Regions from separate parts of the Streptomyces sp. NPDC032126 genome, predicted to be linked through region 1. Evidence: riboswitches for the same ligand, from Rfam matches in the RefSeq annotation. Region 1 holds a riboswitch; the other holds the start of a gene.
The links. Region 1 has a riboswitch for glycine ahead of gcvT (glycine cleavage system aminomethyltransferase GcvT). Riboswitches for the same ligand answer to the same signal wherever they lie in the genome.

Region 1 (7,063 bases):
CCTCCACCGTACGACGCTGGCGCTCCTTGAACTCCTCGGAGGCCGCGACCTTGAAGGACACCGCCTTCGCCGCGATCACGTGCTCCAGGGGACCGCCCTGGAAGCCCGGGAAGACGGACGAATTCAGCTTCTTCGCGAAATCCTTCTTCGCGAGGATGATCCCGCCGCGCGGGCCGCCCAGGGTCTTGTGGGTGGTGGAGGTCACCACGTCCGCGTACGGGACCGGGTTGGCGTGCAGACCGGCCGCGACCAGGCCCGCGAAGTGCGCCATGTCGACCCACAGGTACGCCTCGACCTCGTCGGCGATCCGGCGGAACTCCGCGAAGTCCAGCTCCCTCGGGTACGCCGACCAGCCGGCGATGATCACCTTCGGGCGGTGCTCCTTGGCGAGCCGCTCCACCTCGGCCATGTCCACGAGACCCGAGTCGTCCACGTGGTACGCGACCACGTCGAACTGCTTGCCCGAGAAGTTCAGCCGCATGCCGTGGGTCAGATGACCGCCGTGCGCCAGGTCCAGGCCCAGGATGGTGTCGCCGGGCTGGGCCAGCGCGAACAGGGCCGCCTGGTTGGCGGAGGCACCGGAGTGGGGCTGCACATTGGCGTACTCGGCGCCGAACAGCTCCTTGATCCGGTCGATCGCGATCTGCTCGGTGACGTCGACGTGCTCGCAGCCGCCGTAGTAGCGGCGGCCCGGGTAGCCCTCGGCGTACTTGTTGGTCAGGACCGAGCCCTGGGCCTCCATGACCGCCAGCGGAGCGAAGTTCTCCGAGGCGATCATCTCCAGGGTCGACTGCTGGCGGACCAGCTCGGCGTCGACCGCGGCGGCGACCTCGGGGTCGAGCTCGTGCAGGGGCGTGTTCAGGACGGACATACGTCTCCTCAGCCGGCGGAAAAGGCGGTGTACTCGTCGGCGGAGAGCAGCTCGGCCGGCTCCTCCGTCACGCGTACCTTGAACAGCCAGCCGCCCTCGAACGGGGCGGAGTTCACCAGCGACGGGTCGTTGACGACGTCCTCGTTGACCTCGGTGACCTCACCGGTCACCGGGGAGTACAGGTCGCTGACCGACTTGGTCGACTCCAGCTCGCCGCAGGACTCGCCCGCGGTCACCGTGGCACCGACCTCCGGGAGCTGGACGAAGACGACATCGCCGAGCGCGTTGGCCGCGTGCTCCGTGATGCCGACCGCCGACACGCCGTTCTCGGCGGCCGACAGCCACTCGTGCTCCTTGCTGTAGCGCAGCTGCTGGGGGTTGCTCATGGCCTGAATTCTCCTGTACGCGGGGTGGTGCTGATGAATGGGGGACTGCTGGAAGCGGGGGTGAGCAGCGCGAATGTGCGCAGCGTCACGTGCCGGCCGCTTCGACTGTCTACTTCTGGCGCTTGTAGAAGGGCAGCGCCACGACCTCGTACGGCTCGTGGCTGCCCCGGATGTCCACGCCGACGCCCGGCGTGCCCGGCGCCGCGTGGGCGGCGTCCACGTACGCCATCGCGATCGGCTTGCCCAGGGTGGGGGAGGGGGCGCCGGAGGTGACCTCGCCGATCACCTCGCCGCCCGCGACCACCGCGTACCCGGCGCGCGGGACCCGGCGGCCCTCGGCGACCAGGCCGACCAGGACGCGCGGCGCGGCCGCGGCGGCCCGCTCGGCCGCCTCCTGGAGCGCCTCGCGCCCCACGAAGTCGCCCTCCTTCTCGAACTTCACCACCCGGCCGAGCCCGGCGTCGAAGGGCGTCAGCGCGGTCGTGAGCTCATGCCCGTACAGCGGCATGCCCGCCTCCAGGCGCAGCGTGTCACGGCAGGACAGGCCGCAGGGCACCAGGCCGACGCCCTCGCCCGCCTTGGTCAGCGCCTGCCACAGCTCGACCGCGTGCTCCGGCTTCACGAACAGCTCGAAGCCGTCCTCGCCGGTGTAGCCGGTGCGGGCGATCAGCGCCGGGACCCCGGCGACCGTGCCCGGCAGCCCCGCGTAGTACTTCAGGCCGTCGAGGTCGGCGTCGGTGAGGGACTTCAGGATGCCGGGGGACTCCGGGCCCTGGACGGCGATCAGCGCGTACGCGTCCCGGTCGTCGCGCACCTCGGCGTCGAAGCCGGAGACCCGCTCGGTCAGGGCGTCCAGCACCACCTGGGCGTTGGAGGCGTTGGCCACGACCATGTACTCGGTCTCGGCGAGCCGGTAGACGATCAGGTCGTCCAGGATGCCGCCGTCGGCCCGGCAGATCATGGTGTAGCGGGCGCGGCCCACACCGACGGAGGCGATGTTGCCGACCAGCGCGAAGTTCAGGAAGGCGGCCGCGTCGGCGCCGGTCACGGTGATCTCGCCCATGTGGGAGAGGTCGAAGAGCCCGGCCTTCGTGCGCACGGCGTTGTGCTCGTCGCGCTCGGAGCCGTAGCGCAGGGGCATGTCCCAGCCGGCGAAGTCGGTCATCGTCGCACCCAGCGAGCGATGCAGGGCATCGAGCGCGGTGTGACGGAGTTCGGTACTGCTCATCGGACGGTCGTCTCCCAGGATCACGGGCGAGGTAGTTCCTCCCCATCTGTCATCGGAACCTGAGAGGTTCGCCATGACCACGAGACGTGGCCCTGGCTTGCACCTTGGGTGGGGCCACCGCAGACGGCGGCCCGCTTTTCAGATGTGCCTCGCCCGCGCGGTAACGGGGCCTGAGAGATTCAAGGGAGGGACTTGCTCCTTCGGCGCCCCAGCGAACGTGGCTGGGGACTCTCCCGCGCGGATTCAAACGGCCGGTATGCAGTTGGCGCGCCCATCATTGCACGCCGCCCCCGCCTCGCGGCAGGCCCGCCCGGCCGTCCCTTTTTGTGACCGGCCTGTGGCGGTACGCGCACGAAAACACGAGGCGATCGGCATTACCTTCTCTTTACGCTCGATGGGGAGGTCACCCACCTGACCTCAGGGGAGGACGATCACGGTGAACAGGACCACGGCGTACGCGACCACCTCGGGCATCGCGCTGCCCGAGCAGCCCACGGCCCCCGCCCTGGAGTGCCGCGGGGTCGTCCGCGACCTGCGCGACCGCTCGGGCCGCGGCCCGCACGCCCTCCTCTTCGGGCCCGACGACCTCGTCGTCGTCACCGGCCTGCCCGGCAGCGGCAAGTCCACCCTCATGCGCCGTACGGTCTCCGGCCCGCGCGTCGACTCCCAGGACACCCGCGACCGCTGGGACGCCCGCGCCCCCCGCCTCCTGCCGTACGCCGTCTACCGCCCCCTGGTCCGCCTCGCCCACTACGCGGGCCTGCGCCGTGCCCTGCGCGCCGGCGAGGGCGTCGTCGTCCACGACTGCGGCACCCAGCGCTGGGTCCGCGCCTGGCTGGCCCGCGAGGCCCGCCGCCGGGGCGGCCGGCTCCATCTGCTCCTGCTCGACGTCAGCGCGGACACCGCCCGCGAGGGCCAGCGCGAACGCGGCCGGGGAGTCTCCCGCTACGCCTTCCTGCGCCACCGCCGGGCCGCCGCACGCCTGCTGCGCGCGGTCGAGTCGGGCCGCCTCCCCGACGGCAGCGGCTCGGCGGTCCTGCTGGACCGCGCCGCGGCGGACGCCCTCACCCGCATCGCCTTCACGGGCCGGCCGCACGACCCCGCCCGCGCCGCCGTCGCGCCCCGACCGCGCGACCCGCTCACCCGCTAGCCTTCTGAGCCACAGCAGCAGAGCGGTTCCCAGCAGGCGGTAGACAGATCATGGACTTTCCGACGAACCTTCCCGCGGACTTTCCGGCCCCGGCCCACCCCCACGCCCACGGCGGCTGGCCCGGCAATGAGCTGGAGGAGGTGCTCTCCGCGTCCCTGGGCGTCCCCGGTGCCGGCGGGCGGATCGTCGAGGTCCTCGGCCGCAGCTTCGTCTGGGTGCCGCTGCCCAACGGCGGCGGCCCGCACAGCGCCCCGCTCGACCTGCCCACCCTGGAGATCGACGGGCAGGCGTACGTCCCGGTCTTCAGCTCCGAGGAGCAGTTCCGCCAGGTCGTCGGCGCGCACATGTCGTACACGATCGCCCCGGCGGTCGAGTTCGCGCGCGGGCTGCCCCCACAGGTCGGCATCGCGGTCAACCCCGACGGCACGGTCGGCATCCCGCTGCCGCCGCCCGCGGTCGCCGAGCTGGCCCGGTCGGGCCGCACCCCGCTGGACGGCCCCGCGACCGGCGGCCGCGTCCGCCTCTTCGAACCGGACTGGCAGGACGACCCGGTGGACTTCTTCGCGGCCGCCTCGGCCGAGTTCGAGGCCACCGGCGTGGTCCTCACGGCCCGCCGCTGCCTGGCCGCGATCGAGACGGCGCCCCCGGTGATGTTCGTGGGCGTGGAACTCGCCCACTGGGAGGGCGACGTGCGCACCGTCCCGCTGGACGCCCTCGGCCGCGCCCTGGGCCAGGTGCCCGTGGGCTGGGACGTGAACCTGATCCTGCTGGACATGTCCGAGGACCCGGTGGCCCAGTGGATGAGGGAAAAGGTACGGCCCTTCTACACCCGCGTGCGCTGAACCACGGAAGGGGCGCGGGGCTGCGGGGCGCTTAAGCTGTTGAACCGACGGAGTCCTACGCGAAGGGGCGGTAAAACGTGAGCGCGAGCGGCACTGCCGCGGCCGGCCAGGTCGAGCACATGCTGCGCCAAGTCACGCCCGGGCGTTACGACGCCTACGAGGCGTTGCTCCGCGCACTCGCCACCCCTTCCACCGGCCAGATCTGGATGCTCCTGTGGCACGGCCAGGCCGGCTCCCCGGACGCCCAGTACGGAAACATGGAGGTCGACGGCCACGGCTACGCCCCGTGCGTCACCTCCGCCCAGGAGCTCTCGGCGAGCGGCTGGAACCGGTCGTACGAGGTGGTGGACGGCCTGGACGTGGCCCGCACCCTCTACCCGGACCACTACGGCCTCTGGCTCAACCCGCACGCCCCCGGCGGCGGCCTCGGCATCCCCTGGCCCGATCTGCGCCGCATCGCGACCGGCCTGGACCGCCAGCCCGCCGGCCCGCTGCGCCTGTCGGAACCGGCGATCGAGATTCCGCAGTTCTACGCGCTGCTCGCGCAGAACGCCCACCGCACCCCGGCGGTCCGCTCGCTGCGCCGCGCCTGGGTGCAGCCGGCGCTCGGCGCGCCGTACCTGGCGATCGGCCTCGACGTCTACGACACCTCCCCTCCGGCCGTGGACGCGGTGCGGGCGATGATGCAGCAGTCGATCGGGGCCGTCCCCGACGGGCTGCCGGTGTCGACGGTCGCGATGACCGACGAGTACGACCCGGTCGTGATGTGGATGCGGGCCACGGCCCGCCCTTTCTACGACCGTGAGGCCCACGCGGCCCCCGCGCAGGCCCCGGCGGCCGGCGGATACGGCTATCCACGCCCTTATTGATCTGGCAAGTCCTGGGAATTCCGGGCCTCTTCGCCCTCCATACCCATTAATCGGAAGGTGAAGAGGCGAGTGGCCCTGTCTTTCCAAGATCTCAAGGTACTTTGCCCCGTGGGCAGTTGACCTCGCGTGTCCGACCCCTGTGACGCTCCGTCCGGATAACGGAAACCCGCAGACAGGATCACGGTTACGCATCCATTCATCGACAAGTCTGGCACCCGTTCGCCCAAGCGTTGAAGACTCCCGCTCCAGGGGTGTTCGTCACGGTGTTCGCCCCTGCGTACGACGGACTGATCACGCCGCTACAGCGGCAAGCGCGGGCCGGTCACCGCCGGTTGAGAGGGGTCCCTGCCAGATGACGGCACCATTGCACGAGCCGACCGCCGAAGCGGCCCCGAGCGCGGCCGAAGAAGCGGCGATCGCCAGCGCCGGCGCGAAGGCCGTCCAGGGTCGTTCCCTGAGCCGGATCGCCTGGGAGCGCCTCAAGCGGGACAAGCTCGCCCTCACCGGCGGCGTCGTGGTGCTCTTCCTCGTCGTGATCGCCCTGCTCGCCCCGTTCATCACCGACCTGCTCGGGTTGGACCCGAACGAGTACCACGAGAACCTGATCGACCCGCTGTTCGGCACGCCCACGGGCGACCTGGGCGGCATCAGCGGCGATCACCTGCTGGGCGTCGAGCCGGTCAACGGCCGCGACATCTTCGCCCGCATCCTCTACGGCGCCCGGATCTCGCTGTTGGTCGGTTTCATGTCGGCCCTCGTGGCCGTGGTCCTCGGCACCGTCCTCGGTGTCCTCGCCGGCTTCTTCGGCGGCTGGGTGGACTCCCTGATCAGCCGGATCATGGACGGCCTGCTGGCCTTCCCGCAGCTGCTGTTCATCATCGCCCTGGTCTCCGTGATGCCGAGCAACCTGCTGGGGCTGACCGGTTCCAGCGTGCGCGTCTTTGTGATGATCATGGTCATCGGCTTCTTCGGCTGGCCCTACATCGGTCGCGTGGTGCGCGGCCAGACCCTCTCGCTGCGCGAGCGCGAGTACGTCGAGGCCGCCCGATCCCTGGGCGCCGGGCAGCTGTACATCCTCTTCAAGGAACTGCTGCCCAACCTGGTCGCGCCCATCATCGTGTACACGACGATGATGATCCCCACCAACATCCTCACCGAGGCGGCACTCAGCTTCCTGGGCGTGGGCGTCAAGCCGCCCACGGCCTCCTGGGGACAGATGCTTTCCAGCGCGCTCGACTACTACGAGTCGGACCCCATGTACATGGTGGTCCCCGGCATGGCGATCTTCATCACCGTGCTCGCCTTCAACCTCTTCGGAGACGGCGTCAGGGACGCGCTGGATCCGAAGGGCTCGCGCTGAGCTGCCGCACCTCAACGTCCCGTGGCACCTGACACGGGGTCTCTCATCAAATCCGGAGGATCCGAGATCGTGACTACCCAACGCACCTCAGGGCGGCGTAAGCAGGCCTTGGCCGCTGCCGTCGGGGTCGCCGCGCTGCTGACCACGGCGGCGTGCGGCGGTGGCGACGACAACGGCGGGGGTTCGAAGACCGGCGCCGCCGGCTTCGACGCCGCGAACAACAAGGTCGCCCAGGCCGACCTGGCCAAGAAGGGCGGCACGCTGAAGTTCGGCGCGGCCCAGGACGCCGACTCGTGGGACACCACGCGCGGCTACTACGGCTTCATGTGGAACTTCTCCCGCTACTACAGCCGTCAG
Region 2 (7,063 bases), on a different contig from region 1:
GCGACGAGTTCCCCGAAGTCACCATCTCCAAGATCCGTTTTCTGGAGTCGGAGGGGCTGATCGAGCCGCAGCGGACACCCTCGGGGTATCGCAAGTTCAGCGCGGGCGACGTCGAGCGTCTCGGCCATGTCCTGAGGATGCAGCGCGACCACTATCTGCCGCTCAAGGTGATCCGGGAGCACCTGGACGCCATGGAGCGCGGTGAGGCCGTACCCCTGCCGACGGTGGGTCGGCAGCGGGACGGTGAGGCCGGGGTGGATCAGGCCGAGGTACCGACCGCCGCCCGGATCGGCCGGGCCGAGCTGCTGGCGGCCGCCGGGATCGGTGAGTCGGAACTCGCCGAGTGGGAGGCGTACGGGCTGATCGTGCCGCTGGAGGACGGCGTCTATGACGCCGAGGCGGCCACGGTGGCCTCTCTCGTCGCCGAGCTGGGCCGTTTCGGCATCGAACCCCGGCATCTGCGCGTCATGAAGGCCGCGGCCGACCGGGAGGCCGGGCTCGTGGACCAGGTGGTCGCCCCGCTCAGGCGTCACCGCAATCCGCAGACCAGGGCCCACGCCGAGGCCCGTACGAAGGAGCTGGCCGGGCTCACGGTCCGGCTGCACGCGGCGCTGGTGCAGACCGCGCTGGGTGTGCGGCTGCCCTGAGGCCGTTCGCCCTGGGCGGATCGGCCACCCGTTCCCGGCCCGACTACCCAAACGTCTCGGACACGGCCTAGGGTTGCTGTGTGAATGAGCTCGATGTCGTAGGTGTTCGGGTCGAAATGCCCTCCAACCAACCGATCGTGCTCCTGCGTGAAGTGGGAGGCGACCGCTACCTCCCCATCTGGATCGGGCCCGGGGAGGCGACGGCGATCGCCTTCGCCCAGCAGGGCATGGCGCCCGCACGACCGCTGACCCACGACCTGTTCAAGGACGTGCTGGAGGCCGTCGGTCAGGAGCTGACCGAAGTGCGCATCACGGACCTGCGTGAGGGCGTCTTCTACGCGGAGCTGGTCTTCGCCAGCGGCGTCGAGGTGAGCGCCCGGCCGTCCGATGCCATAGCGCTGGCCCTGCGCACCGGGACGCCGATCTACGGCAGTGACACGGTGCTCGACGACGCGGGCATCGCGATCCCGGACGAGCAGGAGGACGAGGTGGAGAAGTTCCGCGAGTTCCTCGACCAGATCTCGCCCGAGGACTTCGGCACCAGCAACCAGTAACCGGGCGGGTCGCGCGGGACAGGGGCGACCCAGTGCCCGTCGGGGCGTACGGTGTGTGACGACGGGGTTTCCGGCGATTGCCAGCGGCCAGTGAGAGCGTCCTGCGGCTCACGCTCAGCGCATTCGGCTAGCCTTTCCCCGCGGTGGGGTACGGGAAACCACTCCTAGGGTGATTATCACTCGGCGTGCCGAGTGTGGCGATCGTTGACGCGCCCCTGGTGACTGCCTACCGTCGAGAAGGCAGGTCAAGGACGGAGGTCGGCGTGAGAAGCAGCGGCGACGGTACGGCTGGGGGTGCCCCCGGACGCGGGTTCGGGGGAAGCGGTCCGTACCCTCCCACGAGCTCTCGACTTCGTTCGAGTTGGGGCGACCCCCAGCACGGTGACGCGGCCGATCCCGCCCCGCAGCGGCCCTCGGCCGTGCCGAGCAGCGGAGGGGCGGCGCCCATGGCGTCCGAGCAGATCGGCTATCGCGGCCCGACGGCCTGTGCGGCCGCCGGCATCACCTACCGGCAACTGGACTACTGGGCCCGCACCGGGCTCGTCGAGCCGAGCGTGCGGCCCGCCTACGGGTCCGGGACGCAGCGGCTGTACAGCTTCCGGGACGTCGTCGTCCTGAAGATCGTCAAGCGGTTCCTGGACACCGGGGTGTCGCTGCAGAACATCCGCACCGCCGTGCAGCATCTGCGGGAGCGGGGCTTCAGCGACCTCGAACGCATGACGCTGATGAGCGACGGCGCCACCGTCTACGAGTGCACCTCGCCGGACGAGGTCCACGCGCTGCTCCAGGGCGGACAGGGCATCTTCGGGATCGCCGTGGGCGTCGTGTGGCGGGACGTGGAGAGCGCGCTGTCACAGCTGCACGGGGAGCGCGTGGACACGGGTGAGACCCTCGTCGGGCACAACCCGGCGGACGAGCTGGCACGGCGGCGCAACCGGGCGGTCTGACGCAGCCGGTCCTGCGGCGGCCTTGCGGCCGGTCGCATTGTCAGTGGTGTGGTGCAGCATCGGAGATGTGAGAAACGCGCCCACGATCCTGCATCTCGACATGGATGCCTTCTTCGCCTCGGTGGAGCAGGCGTCCAAGCCGAGCCTGCGTGGGAAGGCCGTCGTCGTGGGCGGCATCGGACCGCGCGGGGTGGTCGCCACCGCGTCGTACGAGGCACGCGTCTTCGGGGTCCACTCGGCGATGCCCATGGCCCAGGCACGCCGGCTGGCGCCGAACGCGGCGTATCTGTGGCCCCGCGGATCGCTCTACCGGTCCATCAGCCACCAGGTGATGGGGCTGCTGGCGGAGCTGTCGCCGCTGGTGGAGCCGCTGAGCCTGGACGAGGCGTTCGTGGACCTGGAGGCCGGCGGCGTGGCCTGGGACGGCGAGTCCGCGCGGCTGGTGGGGGTGCAGCTGCGTGCCGACATCAGGGCCGTCACCGGGCTCACGGGGTCGGTGGGGCTGGCCGCGTCCAAGATGCTCGCGAAGATCGCATCGGAGCAGGCCAAGCCGGACGGACTGGTGCTGATCGAGCCGGGCACCGAGCGGGCGCTCCTCGGGCCGATGTCGGTGCGGACGCTGCCCGGGGTGGGGCCCGCGACCGGCGATCATCTGCGGCGGGCCGGGATCACCACGGTCGACGAGATCGTCGAGGCCGGCGAGGACGAGCTGGTACGGCTGCTGGGCAAGGCGCACGGGCACGGGCTGTACGCGATGGCGCTGGCACGGGACGACCGGCCGGTGGTCGCCGAGCGGGAGACGAAGTCGGTGTCGGTCGAGGACACGTATGACGTGGACATCCACGACCGGGTACGGGTGGGGCTGGAGGTGCAGCGGCTGGCCGACCGCTGTGTGCGGCGGCTGCGGGGGGCCGGGCTGTCGGGGCGGACGATCGTGCTCAAGGTGCGGCGGTACGACTTCTCCACGCTGACCCGGTCCGAGACGTTGCGGGGGCCCACGGACGATCCCGCGGTGGTGCGGGAGGCGGCCCTGCGGCTGCTGGACTCCGTGGACACGACCGGTGGGGTGCGGTTGCTCGGGGTGGGGGTCTCGGGGCTCGCCGACTTCACCCAGGAGGACCTGTTCGCGCAGGTGGCGGAAGCGGCTGGGGCCGCGGAGGCTGCGGAGATGGATGAGGCGGAGGAGTCGAGGGGCGAGGTGGCCGCGGAGGAAGGTGTGGAGGAGGCGGGGGTGTCGGGGGCTGCGGAGCGGTTGTGGCGGCCGGGGCACGATGTGCGGCATGCCGAGTACGGGCATGGGTGGGTGCAGGGGAGTGGGCTGGGGAGGGTGACGGTGCGGTTCGAGACGCCGCAGGATGTGGAGCCGGGGCGGGTGCGGACGTTCTGGGCCGATGATCCCGCGTTGGAGCCGGCTGATCCGTTGCCGTTGGTGGTGGGGAGGGCGGGGGTTTCGGTGGACGGGGGCTGAGGTGTGAGCGGGGTGGGAGTGGGCGGGGGCTGCGCAGCCCGGCGCCGCGGGGTGCCGCTGCGCCCACCCGTGCCGCCCCAGCGGCACGATGACCCGCAGCTACGTCGGCGTGCGAGTCAGGCGTCGGCGTCCTCTGTGCCTGCCAAGTTGCCGAAGTCGTGGTCCGGGAGCGGGGGTGGGGCGGCTGTGTCGAGGCCGTAGTGGTGGTAGAGCTGGAGTTCCTGTTCCGGGGAGAGGTGGCGGCCCACTCCGAAGTCCGGGGCGTCCTTGATCAGGGCCCGGTCGAAGGGGACGTGGAGGGTGCCCTCGATCAGCTCGCTGGGCTCCAGGGGGACGAAGGCGTCCCTGCTGAACAGGCCGGTGCGTATGGCCGCCCACTCCGGCACACCGGTCGCGTCGTCGAGGTACACCTCGTCGATGGTGCCGATCTTGGTGCCGCTGCGGTCGAACGCCTTGCGGCCGATCAGGTTGCGCGGATCGATATCGGTCTGCACGGTCCCTCCACTTGGTCGCAACTCATCCGTAAGCACTACAAAAGAGCACATTCGGCCGGGCGGCCACTCGAAGGCTGCCTCGTTGACCTCGCTGGTAGGCTGGCTTTTGGCTGCTGACCCCGTGCGGGAGAGTCCTCCGGACATCGTCGGAGGCGCCGAAGGAGCAAATCCTCCCCGGAATCTCTCAGGCTCACGTACCGCACGGACGAGGTCACTCTGGAAAGCAGAGCGGGTGTCGACGGCTTCCGCTCTCACCGACGGTGAAAACCGGGCGCTCTCGGGCGGCCCGGTGAAGCTCTCAGGTTGAGATGACAGAGGGGGAGGCCGTCGGGGCACCCGTGCCGAGGTGCCCCTCGAAGGTCGCGTCAGACCAGGAGGCCTCCGCAATGACCGCCCACCGCATTCCGCTCTCCGAGCTCGAACAGGGCATTCCCTTCGAGCAGCGCCACATCGGGCCCGACCAGGAGGCGCGGGCCAAGATGCTCGCCCACATCGGGTACGGCTCGCTCGACGAGCTGACCGCCGCCGCGGTGCCGGATGTGATCAAGAACGCCGAGGCCCTGAAGCTGCCGGGCGCCCGCACCGAGGCCGAGGTCCTGGCCGAGCTGCGCTCCCTCGCCGACCGCAACCAGGTGCTGGGCTCGATGATCGGCCTCGGGTACTACGGCACCTTCACCCCGCCCGTCATCCTGCGCAACGTGATGGAGAACCCGGCCTGGTACACGGCCTACACGCCGTACCAGCCCGAGATCTCCCAGGGCCGCCTTGAGGCCCTCCTGAACTTCCAGACCATGGTCGCCGACCTCACCGGACTGCCGACGTCCGGTGCGTCGCTGCTCGACGAGGGCACGGCCGCGGCCGAGGCCATGGCTCTCTCCCGGCGCATGGGCAAGAACAAGAAGGGCCTGTTCCTGGTCGACGCGGACGCCCTGCCGCAGACCATCGCCGTGATCGAGACCCGCGCGGAGCCGACCGGTGTCGAGGTCGTCGTCGCCGACCTCAGCGAGGGGATCCCGGCCGACATCGCCGCACGTGAGATCAACGGCGTGCTCGTCCAGTACCCGGGCGCCTCCGGGGCCGTACGCGACATCAAGCCGCTCATCGACCAGGCACACGCCCTGGGCGCCCTCGTCACCGTCGCCGCCGACCTGCTCGCGCTGACCCTGCTGAAGTCCCCCGGTGAGCTGGGCGCGGACATCGCGGTCGGCACGACGCAGCGCTTCGGTGTTCCGATGGGCTTCGGTGGACCGCACGCGGGCTACATGGCGGTGCACGAGAAGTTCGCGCGCAGCCTGCCCGGGCGGCTCGTGGGCGTGTCCGTGGACGCGGACGGCAACAGGGCGTACCGGCTGGCGCTGCAGACGCGTGAGCAGCACATCCGGCGGGAGAAGGCGACCAGCAACATCTGTACGGCGCAGGTGCTGCTCGCCGTCATGGCCGGCATGTACGCCGTCTACCACGGGCCCGAGGGCCTGCGGAGCATCGCCTGGCGGACCCACCGCTACGCCACGATCCTCGCCGCCGGCCTCACCCGCGGCGGAGTCGACGTGGTGCACGGCGGTTACTTCGACACGCTCACCGCGCGGGTCGAGGGGCGGGCCGCCGAGGTCGTGGCCGCGGCGCGCGCGAACGGCGTCAACCTGCGCCTGGTCGACGCCGACCACGTCTCCCTCGCCGTGGACGAGACCACCACGCGGGCCCAGCTGACCGCCGTATGGACGGCGTTCGGGGTCGACGGCGACGTGGCGGCGCTGGACGCGGAGGCGGAGGACACGCTGCCGGAGGCGCTGCTGCGCTCCGACGACTTCCTGACCCACCCCGTCTTCCACCAGCACCGCTCCGAGACCGCGATGCTGCGCTACCTGCGCCGGCTCGCCGACCGCGACTACGCGCTCGACCGCGGCATGATCCCGCTGGGCTCCTGCACCATGAAGCTCAACGCGACCACCGAGATGGAGCCGGTGACCTGGCCGGAGTTCGGGCAGCTGCACCCCTTCGCGCCCGAGGAGCAGGCCGCGGGCTACCTCACGCTCATCCGTGAGCTGGAGGAGCGGCTCGCCGAGGTGACCGGGTACGACAAGGTGTCGCTGCAGCCGAACGCCGGGTCGCAGGGCGAGCTGGCCGGTCTGCTCGCCGTGCGCGGGTACCACCGGGCCAACGGGGACGAGCAGCGGACCGTGTGCCTCATCCCGTCGTCCGCGCACGGCACCAACGCGGCCAGCGCCGTCATGGCGGGGATGAAGGTCGTCGTCGTGAAGACCGCCGAGGACGGCGAGATCGATGTCGAGGACCTGCGGGCGAAGATCGAGCAGCACCGGGACGAGCTCGCGGTGCTGATGATCACCTACCCCTCGACGCACGGCGTGTTCGAGGAGCACGTCGCCGACATCTGCGCCCAGGTGCACGAGGCGGGCGGGCAGGTGTACGTCGACGGCGCCAACCTGAACGCGCTGGTGGGTCTGGCCAAGCCGGGGCACTTCGGCGGCGACGTCTCGCACCTGAACCTGCACAAGACGTTCTGCATCCCGCACGGCGGCGGCGGCCCGGGCGTCGGTCCGGTGGCGGTGCGCGCGCACCTCGCGCCGTACCTGCCGAACCACCCGATGCAGCCGGCGGCCGGGCCGGAGACGGGTGTGGGCCCGATCTCCGCCGCCCCGTGGGGCTCGGCGGGCATCCTGCCGATCTCCTGGGCGTACGTGCGGCTCATGGGCGGCGAGGGGCTGAAGCGGGCCACGCAGGTGGCCGTGCTGTCCGCCAACTACATCGCCAAGCGGCTGGAGCCGCACTACCCGGTGCTCTACACGGGCCCGGGCGGGCTGGTGGCGCACGAGTGCATCATCGACCTGCGGCCGCTGACCAAGGCGACCGGTGTGACCGTGGACGACGTCGCCAAGCGGCTGATCGACTACGGCTTCCACGCGCCGACGATGTCCTTCCCGGTGGCCGGCACGCT

Region 2: linked by a shared signal. The riboswitch ahead of gcvP (aminomethyl-transferring glycine dehydrogenase) and the one ahead of gcvT (glycine cleavage system aminomethyltransferase GcvT) in region 1 are both predicted to bind glycine.

The regions. Positions count from the first base shown of each region.
Region 1 covers NZ_JBVIMA010000004.1:440,729-447,791, forward strand. Annotated here, with positions in the region: gene glyA (serine hydroxymethyltransferase) at 1-871, opposite strand, end outside; gene gcvH (glycine cleavage system protein GcvH) at 880-1,257, opposite strand; gene gcvT (glycine cleavage system aminomethyltransferase GcvT) at 1,367-2,485, opposite strand; glycine riboswitch at 2,522-2,633, opposite strand; glycine riboswitch at 2,634-2,731, opposite strand; gene ACZ5NW_RS18400 (AAA family ATPase) at 2,922-3,635, shown strand; gene ACZ5NW_RS18405 (enhanced serine sensitivity protein SseB) at 3,686-4,477, shown strand; gene ACZ5NW_RS18410 (enhanced serine sensitivity protein SseB C-terminal domain-containing protein) at 4,555-5,346, shown strand; gene ACZ5NW_RS18415 (ABC transporter permease) at 5,699-6,706, shown strand; gene ACZ5NW_RS18420 (ABC transporter substrate-binding protein) at 6,776-7,063, shown strand, end outside.
Region 2 covers NZ_JBVIMA010000010.1:275,832-282,894, reverse strand. Annotated here, with positions in the region: gene ftsR (transcriptional regulator FtsR) at 1-647, shown strand, start outside; gene ACZ5NW_RS32575 (bifunctional nuclease family protein) at 728-1,201, shown strand; gene ACZ5NW_RS32570 (MerR family transcriptional regulator) at 1,465-2,148, shown strand; partial or broken gene ACZ5NW_RS32565 (DNA polymerase IV) at 2,216-3,817, shown strand; gene ACZ5NW_RS32560 (PRC-barrel domain-containing protein) at 3,733-4,110, opposite strand; glycine riboswitch at 4,225-4,320, shown strand; gene gcvP (aminomethyl-transferring glycine dehydrogenase) at 4,497-7,063, shown strand, end outside.